DNA from 3 places in the Gluconacetobacter entanii genome. Region 2 is predicted to be linked to each of the others. Evidence: riboswitches for the same ligand, from Rfam matches in the RefSeq annotation. Region 2 holds a riboswitch; each other region holds the start of a gene.
What was found. Region 2 has a riboswitch for fluoride ahead of HNH97_RS16260 (histidine phosphatase family protein). Riboswitches for the same ligand answer to the same signal wherever they lie in the genome.
Positions count from the first base shown of each region.

Region 1 (3,232 bases), on a different contig from region 2:
TGGCTGACGATCGGCTTCGACAATATTCGCGACCAGCTCTACACGGCGCTCACGCCCGGAGCTAATCACCCTTACATGGGGAACTGAGTTGTCCAATGCCGCGCGTGAAGTCGCTTGGGATATCAAGCGCGGCATCGGCATCGATGTTCAGTGATGGATCAACAATGGCAGCATCTCGTGGGCAAGAATGTCCTCGGTCACGCCTCCGAAAAGCCTTTCGAAGAAACGCGGATGCGTATAGGCGCCCATAACGAGAATATCCGCATTTGCGCGCAGTGCATGATCGCGAAGCGCGATCCCTTCACCGTCATCAATCCGAAAACGGTCGATACCGACACTGATGCCGGCATCCATCAACCGCCGGGCAGGATCAGGCATACATTCATCAGGGAGCGCTCCGATCAGGAAGGTCACGTGTTCGGCAGTCAGCAGCAACTTCCATGCCGCCGATAGTGCGGCATCCAACGCCCGGGACGGCTCCCACAGAATGACGGGACGAACGCCGATCGTCCGGGGCGCCTGCTCAGGAGCGATTAATACGGCGGCGTTGGCATCGAAAAGTGCTGCCATGAGAGTCTTTCTGGTCCGGTCGGGGTCGCTTGGCATGTGTCTGCCGACGACCACGAGATCGGCTTTCCGGCTTTGTTCGGCGACGATACTGCGAACGTCGCCTATCGCCTGGAGCCATTGTGCTGAGCCCGTGTCCGCGAGCGTCGTCATCCATCGCTCGGCGATGTCGCGCAAGGTACCACTCAAATTCTGTTCGCGCTTTTCGAACTCGGCGTGTTCGCTCTGCGTCTCGATGCCTTCGTCCTCAGACTGGAAGTCCGGATTGGTCTCCTGCCGCGGATGCAGGATCGTCACCTTGCAATCTTGCAAACGCACCATGAGGCTATCGACGGTGCGAAGGGTCTGGAGCGCCGGCCCAGGCCGATCGAGAATGGCCAGTATGTGCATGATAGATCTCCACTCCAAAGATAAACGACCTTCGGGACGAAGAGAGGCGCACATGTCTCCTCGTACCGATTGCGGCACAGAGGAGTCATCAGCCTTGCGGCGGTTTCAGGGGAACCCCATCCCCTTGTCCAGGACGACGAAATTCTGCTGTTCGCGCGTCATCGGGATTATGTGCGCCCGGCAGTGAGGGCGAGCAACAAAAAAGGAGGGCTGGCAGGTCACAAATACAGGAAACGGCTCTTCTCGGGATTAACCATGCCCCGACGGCGGCACCCTGAAGTAGCGCACTGCGACCGCTTTATGTTAACTCTCCCGACAAGGGGATGGAGCTCCCCCTTCAACCGCCCTCGCAAGGGCTGATGGCTCCTACCGCGACACAATGGCGGTGGGAGTGCGTCTGCATTTCGCCGCCCGAAACAGCGGGTTCCGTCCGAACTCGCGCAGAAAGGGAATGGCATGTCGTTTACAACCTGTCTTATCGTCATGGTCGGAGGCGCTCTCGGCACGTTGGCGCGTTACCTGGTTTCCGTCGCGGCCATGCCGATCAGCCGCTTCATCCCATGGGGCACGATCCTCCCCATCAACGCGCTCGGCTCGTTCGTGATCGGTTTCTTCGGCACGTTGACCCTTGCGGACGGGCGCTATCCGGTGTCGGAAAACATGCGTCTTTTCGTGATGATCGGGCTCTGCGGCGGCTATACGACGTTCTCATCCTTCAGCCTGCAGACGCTCGACCTGATCCGTAACGATGCCTGGGGGCGGGCGTCCGTGAACGTGGCTGCGTCGGTCATTCTCTGCATCGGTGCCGTGGCGCTGGGCCATATCACGGCCGACGGGTTCAACACGGGCGCCATCCGCATCGCCCAGACCGCAACCGAAGAAGACGCCTAACCGATAGGGCATCATGATCATGAATGGCTCAGGTGTGCCCCCTTGGTTGGTATGGGCTCTGTTATCAGCCGCCTTTGCGGCAATGACGGCAATCCTCGCCAAGCTCGGCGTTCAGGGGGTTGATTCTGATATCGCAACTTTCGTGCGCACGATCGTCATCGTCGTCGTGCTGGGAACGTTGCTTGCCCTCACCGGCAAGCTGCGCGCGCTAGACCCCATCGGTGGGCGGACGGTCCTCTTCCTCGTGCTGTCGGGTCTCGCCACGGGAGCATCATGGCTATGCTATTTTCGCGCGTTGAAGCTGGGCGATGCGGCGCGCGTGGCGCCTGTCGACAAGCTGAGTGTCGTTTTCGTGGCGATTTTCGGCGTCCTGGTCTTGGGCGAACATATGTCCGCCAAAGGCTGGGGCGGGGTTGTCCTGATCGCCCTCGGTGCTGTTCTCGTTGCCGTGGGCTAGGCACCGCGGCCATAACGCCGCATTGTTGCGCAACAGGGCCAATGAGTTTGTGGGGGCGTGCCTGTGCGCCGTGTTTGCCTGGTGCCTGACGGGTCCGGTGCACGCGCAGGGCGATCCCCAGGGTCTGAGCGCTAATTTACCCGTCAGGCTCAAGGACGCCTTTGTCACGCCGTCAGGACATGTCGCGCTGCAAACGGCCGAGCGCGTGAGTATAGCCGGCGACGGGCGCTACAGCGCGCGGGGTGGTCCGGCCATCAAGCTGGGGCTGCCCGGCCGGATCGAACTGAGCTTTGCGCCCGTGCGTCAGTTCGGCGACGCGTCAAGTGTTCATGGCAATCTGGCGGGCGCGGAAGTGGAATGGAACTTCCGCCAGCAGGGGCGCTACGTTCCGGCCATGCTCATATCGCTCATCCGCCAGGAGCCTTATGGGGGCGGCCATCAGGGACCACGCGACAGCGTCCAGTTCGTTGCGACGAAATCGCTTGGCCGTTCCAGGCAAGCGCCCAGGGTCGGCATAGAAATCGCCTGGACGCGATCCTTCAGGGTTCGGCCTGACGAGCGGCCGAAACGATGGATGGTCGGGATGGTCAGCTCGCATCTGATAGGGCCTCGAACTGCGCTGGTCGCCGATGTGGTGCGTCAGCAGCAAACCAGGCAACGACGCCTGTCGAGCTTCGTTGATATCGGCTTTAACCATATTCTGGAGCCGGCAGTAACAATAAGCGGTGGTCTCGGGGGCGGTGTCGCCAGCGATCGTGGAGCTGTGCGGGTTTTCATCGGCCTGAAATGGACCTCCGGGGTGATCTTTCAGGGGCTATGACCGAAGTCACATCGACGAGCGATCAAGAAAATCGAACGTTTCGTGCTTTCAAATGAGTTGGTTCAGGTGATCAAGAGAAGCGCATGATCAGGCTCTCCAAAGGAGAC
Region 1 is NZ_JABJWD010000107.1:8,797-12,028, reverse strand. It holds gene HNH97_RS15710 (thioredoxin domain-containing protein) at 1-87, shown strand, start outside; gene HNH97_RS15705 (universal stress protein) at 148-957, opposite strand; fluoride riboswitch at 1,030-1,090, opposite strand; fluoride riboswitch at 1,268-1,333, shown strand; gene crcB (fluoride efflux transporter CrcB) at 1,414-1,848, shown strand; gene HNH97_RS15695 (EamA family transporter) at 1,868-2,305, shown strand; gene HNH97_RS18035 (hypothetical protein) at 2,280-3,125, shown strand.
Region 1: it holds a riboswitch for fluoride, as region 2 does, so the genes downstream of both, crcB (fluoride efflux transporter CrcB) here and HNH97_RS16260 (histidine phosphatase family protein) in region 2, are expected to answer to the same signal.

Region 2 (3,232 bases):
GTCTTTCAGCCTCCAGACCATCGACCTCGCCCGGGATGGCGCCTTGGTCCGTGCCCTGCTCAATGTCACCCTGTCTGTGGTGCTGTGCCTTGGTGCCACGGCCCTCGGCTATGTATCCGCCGAAGCTGTCAACGGACATTCTGCCAGCATCCACGCCTCCCCCATGCATGATTCAGATCTTCCGCGGAAATAAACGTCCCCTTTCTGCCCGGATATCCACGACGGCAATCCGGGGCGGTTTTACTGAACAAGACCAAGTTCAAGGCCGATATAGGCCAGCACGCCGCCCCCCACGAACAGGGCCATGCCCCACGCAGCACGGGACCCATGAACCGTTCCGGCCAGGGCGACGCCCATAAGCGCCAGCAGCGCGAGCGTCGCCAGAAGGCCCAGCCATGAAGGACCGGGAAGTATCATGGCCAGAAGAAGCGGTGTCATTGACCCCGCCAGTCCACAGACGGCCGCAAGCACCGCACCGAGCGCGGAATTGACGAGCGCTTTCCGCCCCAAAGCCGTGGCAGACATATGCCTGCTTGGACGCAGGTTCAGTTCCCTTTCAATACCGACAAGTGCGGTTCGTTCCTGTGCATAGTGGGCAACAAAAAATACGAACAGCGTCGTCAGACCCGCGGCCATCCCCACCCGAAATGCCAGCGTGTACGTTATGACGTGCCCATGACCGAGGAAACTGCGTGATGCCAGCGTCAGGGCATTCAGGATGCCGTCCACGGTTCCCGCTACGATATCAAGCCGGTTCTCGACTTCATGGAACCATCGCAGGGGCTGGCCGGATCTCATCGGCGTCGTGGCACGCTTTCGATAAGCCTGTCGCCCGTGGCAAGGTGATCAAGACTGTGGACCACGGCCCCTGTTTTTTCGATTGCCTCCACAATACTTTCGTAATCCATGTTCTCCCCCTCGATCGTAACATCCGTTCCGATGGTTTCCGTGTCGATTTCGGTCACGGTAATGCTGCAGGCCGCCACACCGGGGGATGACTGGATCGCCGCGGCAACGGCAGTCAGCGTTGGGCCGCGCATGGACAGGTCAACATCAAGGAGAACCCGCCGCACATTCAGTTGCCCGTCCATGGCAGACCCTTTCCGTGTCCAGGGATATTCAGGAAAACCGGAGAATTACTTACGGGTGTGGATACTTTCGTTGATACGTTCCACGGACCATTCGCCGTAGCGCGGCGTAAAGATGCTGACACCGCAGGGATCTGACGTAAATTTCCAGTAATTGCGCAGGGGAAGGCGTAAGATAGCGAGTATCAATGTCCTGATGACGCTGTCATGTGTTACGATGACGGCCGTTCCGTTTTCTGCCTGCGCAAGGGCTTCATTCGCAGCCTCTACGGCACGTCGGGCAACAGTTTCAAGCGTGTCACCATTGGGGATGCGCGCGAGATCAGGTGTCTGCATCCATGCGTCGTAATCCTGAGGATATGCCGCAGCGATATCCTTGTGGGAGTGCCCCTGCCAGTCGCCATAATTGAAATCCGTCAAGCCAGTCATGGGGAAGACACTCTCACCATGATGATCGGCAATGGCCCTGGCAGTCTCGACACAGCGTGACAGGGGACTGGACGCAACGACTTTGACATCAGGCGCCGCAGACAGGTAATGCGCTGTCAGGGCGGCCTGCTCCCGGCCGCGATCCGTCAGGGGAAGATCCTGCGTCCCCCGGAAACTGGGCGGTTTGATGCCCGGTACCTCGCCATGGCGGACCAGAACCAGACGTGATGCACCATGCGGTGATAATGCTGGCGGAAAAACAAGGGCTGTCATTGGATATACCTCCGGCTTGCGCTTCACGCGTTATGCCAGGAGTCATCAGCCAAAATGGCGGTTATAAGGAGGAACCCCATCTCCCTGTATTCCAAAGTAATAGAGAACGTCTGCTTCTTCCGTCAAGACAATATACATGAGGTATTGAAGTCTCCTCGCAATTTAACGTGTTCCCAACGCCTGATTTCCGTTACCTGTTCTGTCCGGTCCAATTACGGCAATCGGTCAGTTACCCGTGGTGACAGGTTCCATGCCTGATCCCGCGCCCGGCAGGATCGCCAGCGGCAGGTCCAGCCATCTTGCCTTCAGGTCCCATACCACCGCATCGCATGCCAGTGCGCCGTCACCTTCCGTCGATCTGTAAACCCGGGCGCCTTACGATTTTCCTGCTGGCAGCAGGGACGCCAGCATTTCCTTTGCCGAACCCAGTATGACACTGGCCCGCTCCGGTTCCGTGGGGAGCGATGTCAGGAAGGCCTTGGCCTGCTGCAGGGTGATATGCGGCGGCAATGGCGGCACGTTGGGGTCGGTGCGGGCTTCAAGAATGACAGGGCGGTCGGCGCCCAGGGCTTCTTCCCATGCGGTGGCGACGTGTGCGGGGTCATCAACATAAATCCCCTTCAGCCCCAGCAGTTCGGCATAGCGATGATAGGGAAAATCCGGAATGGACTGGGTTGATTCCGTCTTGCCCCTGCCAAGCTGGATGCGCTCCTCCCACGTGACCTGATTGAGGTCCTGGTTATTCAGCACAAGTACGATCAGCCGGGGATTGGACCACTGCTTCCAGTATTTGGAAATCGTGATCATGACATTCAGGCCGTTCATCTGCATGGCCCCGTCGCCCATGCAGGCAATGACCGTGCGTTCGGGATAGGCCATCTTGGCCGCCATGGCATAAGGCGTCCCCGCCCCGAGGGAGGCCAGACCACCTGAAAGTGATGCCTTCATGCCACGCCGCATTTTCAGGTCACGCGCATACCAGTTGGCGACGGAGCCGGAATCAGCGGTGATGATGGCATTTTCCGGCAGGCGGGGTGACAGTTCCCAGAATACGCGTTGCGGGTTAAGCGGCTGGGCACCGGTCATGGCGCGGGCTTCCAGCACTTTCCACCACTGGGCCACTTCCTTTTCGATATGGGCGCGCCATGAGCGGTCACTGTTGTGATGAAGCAGCGGGATCAGGGCGCGCAAGGTCGCAGCACTATCGCCCTGCAGGTTGACCTCCATCGGGTAACGCAGGGACAGGTTGGCGCCGTTTATGTCGATCTGCACGCCACGCGCCTGCCCCGGCCTTGGCAGGAACTCGCTATAGGGAAATGATGATCCCACCATCAGGAACGTGTCGCATTCCTTCATCATGACCCATGACGGCTTCGTGCCCAGCAGGCCGATCGAACCGGTAACGAAGGGGAGTTCATCAGGTACGGCGGCCTTGCCCAGCA
Region 2 is NZ_JABJWD010000117.1:31,377-34,608, forward strand. It holds gene crcB (fluoride efflux transporter CrcB) at 1-193, shown strand, start outside; gene HNH97_RS16250 (hypothetical protein) at 241-798, opposite strand; gene HNH97_RS16255 (DUF211 domain-containing protein) at 795-1,091, opposite strand; gene HNH97_RS16260 (histidine phosphatase family protein) at 1,137-1,790, opposite strand; fluoride riboswitch at 1,820-1,883, opposite strand; gene HNH97_RS16265 (thiamine pyrophosphate-requiring protein) at 2,166-3,232, opposite strand, start outside.

Region 3 (3,232 bases), on a different contig from region 2:
CATCGCTCCGCCACCGGCGGCATGACATCCGCCGGCAGGGGGCAGATATAGGGATCCTGCGCCAGACGCTGGGCATGGTCCGCCTTCACACGTTCCAGCAGCGTCGGGCTCTGCAGGACATCACGCGCCGTCGCGGCCAGCACCTTGGCCATATGGATCATGCCTTTATGCGCAATGCCGCTCTTGCCCTGCGCCGTCATCTGCCATGAATGAAGCTGCGTGCCGATGGCGCATGTAGCCCCCCATGCCTGCACCGTAGGCACCGCCCAGCTTACATCCCCCACATCGGTGGAGCCAAAGGGCGGCGGCACGAATTCACGTGGCGCGATCATCTGGCACAGCGGCGTATCATCGCGCGGGGGCACCCCGGCCGCCAGATAGGCCGCACGGATGTCCTGCGGGCTGAGGGTTTTCTGGATCTCCCGCGCGAAGTCATAATCCGCCTGTGCATAGGACGGCGGCCCAAGCCGGGTCAGGTTGGCACACAGCGTATCTTCCAGCGGCGTATTGCCCATCAGGTTGGAAACCGCGCTGACGACCGCTTCCTCCACCGTCGTTTCGGTCATCAGTGTCGCACCCTGCGCAATCGCACGCACCCGTTCGACCAGTTCACGCAACTGCCGCAGGTCATCGGCACGCACGAGATAGCGGATCGTCACCCGTGACTGCACCACGTTGGGCGCCTGTCCCCCCGCATCGATATAGGCATAATGCAGCCGTGCGGTCGATGGCATGTGTTCGCGCAGGTAATTGGCGCCAATATTCATCAGTTCCGCCGCATCAAGGGCGGAACGGCCCAGATGCGGCGCCGCGGCCGCATGCGACGCCCGTCCATGGAACGTGAAGTCGATCCGGGTATTGGCCAGTGACGCCGGATAGAACGGCCCCACGATCGACCCGGGATGCCATGACAGCGCGATATCGACATCATCGAACACGCCGTCACGCACCATGAAGGTCTTGGCCGCGCCCCCTTCCTCCGCCGGGCAGCCATAATAGCGCACCGTCCCGGGAATTCCCTTCTCCGCCATCCAGTTCTTCAGCGCCGTGGCCGCCAGCATCGCGCCACCACCCAGCAGGTTGTGCCCGCAGGCATGGCCGTTCTGCGTCTCCTCAAGGGGGCTGGAACACGCCACCCCGGCCTGCTGGCTCAGTCCCGGCAGCGCATCGAATTCGCCAAGGAAGGCGATGACCGGACCGCCTGCGCCTGCCTCCCCCATGACGGAGGTGGGAATTCCCGCAAGGTTGCGCGTGATGCGAAAGCCATTGCGTTCAAGCATGTCGCGCTGCGTCTCGACAGAGCGGTACTCGTCATAGGCCAGTTCGGGCGTATCCCATATGCGGTCGGCAAAATCGCAGAACGCCGCGCCAAGGGCATCCACACCGACCCAGATTTCATCGGCATTTTTCATGTTCTTCCCTCCCACCGCACACGGCTGGTTTCATATGCATTCCACGCCGGCATCACATATCGACGCCCGACAACGGGCCATACGGCAGGCCATGGAGTTCCCACCCCGCCGGAAGAACCATCGTGAAATCCGCGTCCTGATCCCAAGGTCACCACGACACACATCGGCAGACCGGGCCAGAAGACGCGACATTATACATTCCATACCCTGCGAGCCAGTCGGATGATCGACATCCGTTCCGGCACGCAGGCCACGCCGGCACGGCTTGACTTCCCCACGGGGGAAAACGCATCCTGCCGTCCGGCAATGGACTCTGCCCGGCTTTCCTGCTCGCAGGATGCCAAACCGCCCGCCGGGCTGATGATTCCTACCTCGCCATCATGGCAGCAGAGGGAGGAATCCGTACAGACGTCATGCGCCATACCCCACAACCATCCGTCACCACATGCCTGCCGGGGCATTGTCCCCGCAGCCAGGGCACCATTTCCAATTCCGTACAGGCATTTCCATCCATGACCCTTTCCCGGCTTATCGCGACATCGGTCGCGAACATGCGCGTCATTCTGAAATGGGGCTGCATCCTCGTGCCGATGTCGGCCTGCATTGGTACATTATGTGCGATATTTCTTTGGCTTCTGGATCAGGTTACAGCCTGCCGGATCGCCTATCCCGGCCTGTTATGGCTGCTGCCACTGGCCGGTGTCGCGGTCGGGTTGGCCTATCACGCGTTTGGACGGTGTGCCGAAGGCGGCAACAACCTGATCATCGACCAGATCCATGAACCCGGGGGCGGTGTTCCCCTGCGCATGGCGCCCCTTGTCCTGGTATCAACCGTCATCAGCCACCTGTTCGGGGCCTCCGTCGGCCGCGAAGGCACGGCGGTACAGATCGGCGGCAGTATTGCATCAGGCTTTGGCCACCTGTTCCGGCTTGATCCGCATGCCGTGCGGATTATCCTGACATCGGGCATAGCCGCGGGTTTCGGGGCCGTGTTCGGCACCCCCATTGCCGGCGCGATCTTCGCGCTTGAGGTCCTGAGCATCGGGCGGATCAATTACAGGCCACTGCTGCCTGCCGCGTTTTCCTCCATTTTTGCCGACTGGGCCTGCCATGGTTGGGGCATCCACCACACATCCTATCGCGTATCGTTCGCCGGTGCTCCCGACTGGGGCGGCAGCGTTTTCCATATGGCCCCTGTCCTGCTGGCCAAGGTCGGGCTTGCGGCGGTCTGCTTCGGACTTGCCAGCCTGCTGTTTGCCGAATCCGTTCATCGCCTGGCCCCCGTGATCCGCCGCGCCTGCCCTGTTGCATGGCTGCGTCCGGCCATCGGGGGCGTCGCAACCATCGCGCTGGTCTATCTTGTGGGGTCGCGTGACTATCTGGGCCTTGGCGTCGTCGCGGCGACGCAGGACGGGGCCTCGATCGTGAATTTCTTTCACACCGGCGATTATACGTGGAGTTGGCTGTACAAACTGCTGTTCACGGTCGTCGTACTGGCGACGGGATACAAGGGCGGAGAGGTCACCCCCCTGTTCTTTATCGGCGCGGGACTGGGCAATACGCTGTCCGGGCTTCTGGGCGTGCCTGTGGACCTGCTGGCCAGTGTCGGGTTTGTCGCGGTTTTTGCGGGTGCCGCCAATACGCCATTGGCCTGCACCTTCATGGGGATCGAACTGTTTGGGGCGACCAATATCGTCTATATCGCGACAGGCTGCTTTGTGGCCTACCTATGTTCGGGCCATTCGGGCATCTACCTGTCACAGCGGGTCGGGATCGCGAAACATGCCCACCCCATGATCGTGCCCGACATGCCCCTGCGT
Region 3 is NZ_JABJWD010000034.1:124-3,355, reverse strand. It holds gene HNH97_RS06350 (M20 family metallopeptidase) at 1-1,412, opposite strand, end outside; fluoride riboswitch at 1,706-1,789, shown strand; gene HNH97_RS06345 (voltage-gated chloride channel family protein) at 1,925-3,232, shown strand, end outside.
Region 3: it holds a riboswitch for fluoride, as region 2 does, so the genes downstream of both, HNH97_RS06345 (voltage-gated chloride channel family protein) here and HNH97_RS16260 (histidine phosphatase family protein) in region 2, are expected to answer to the same signal.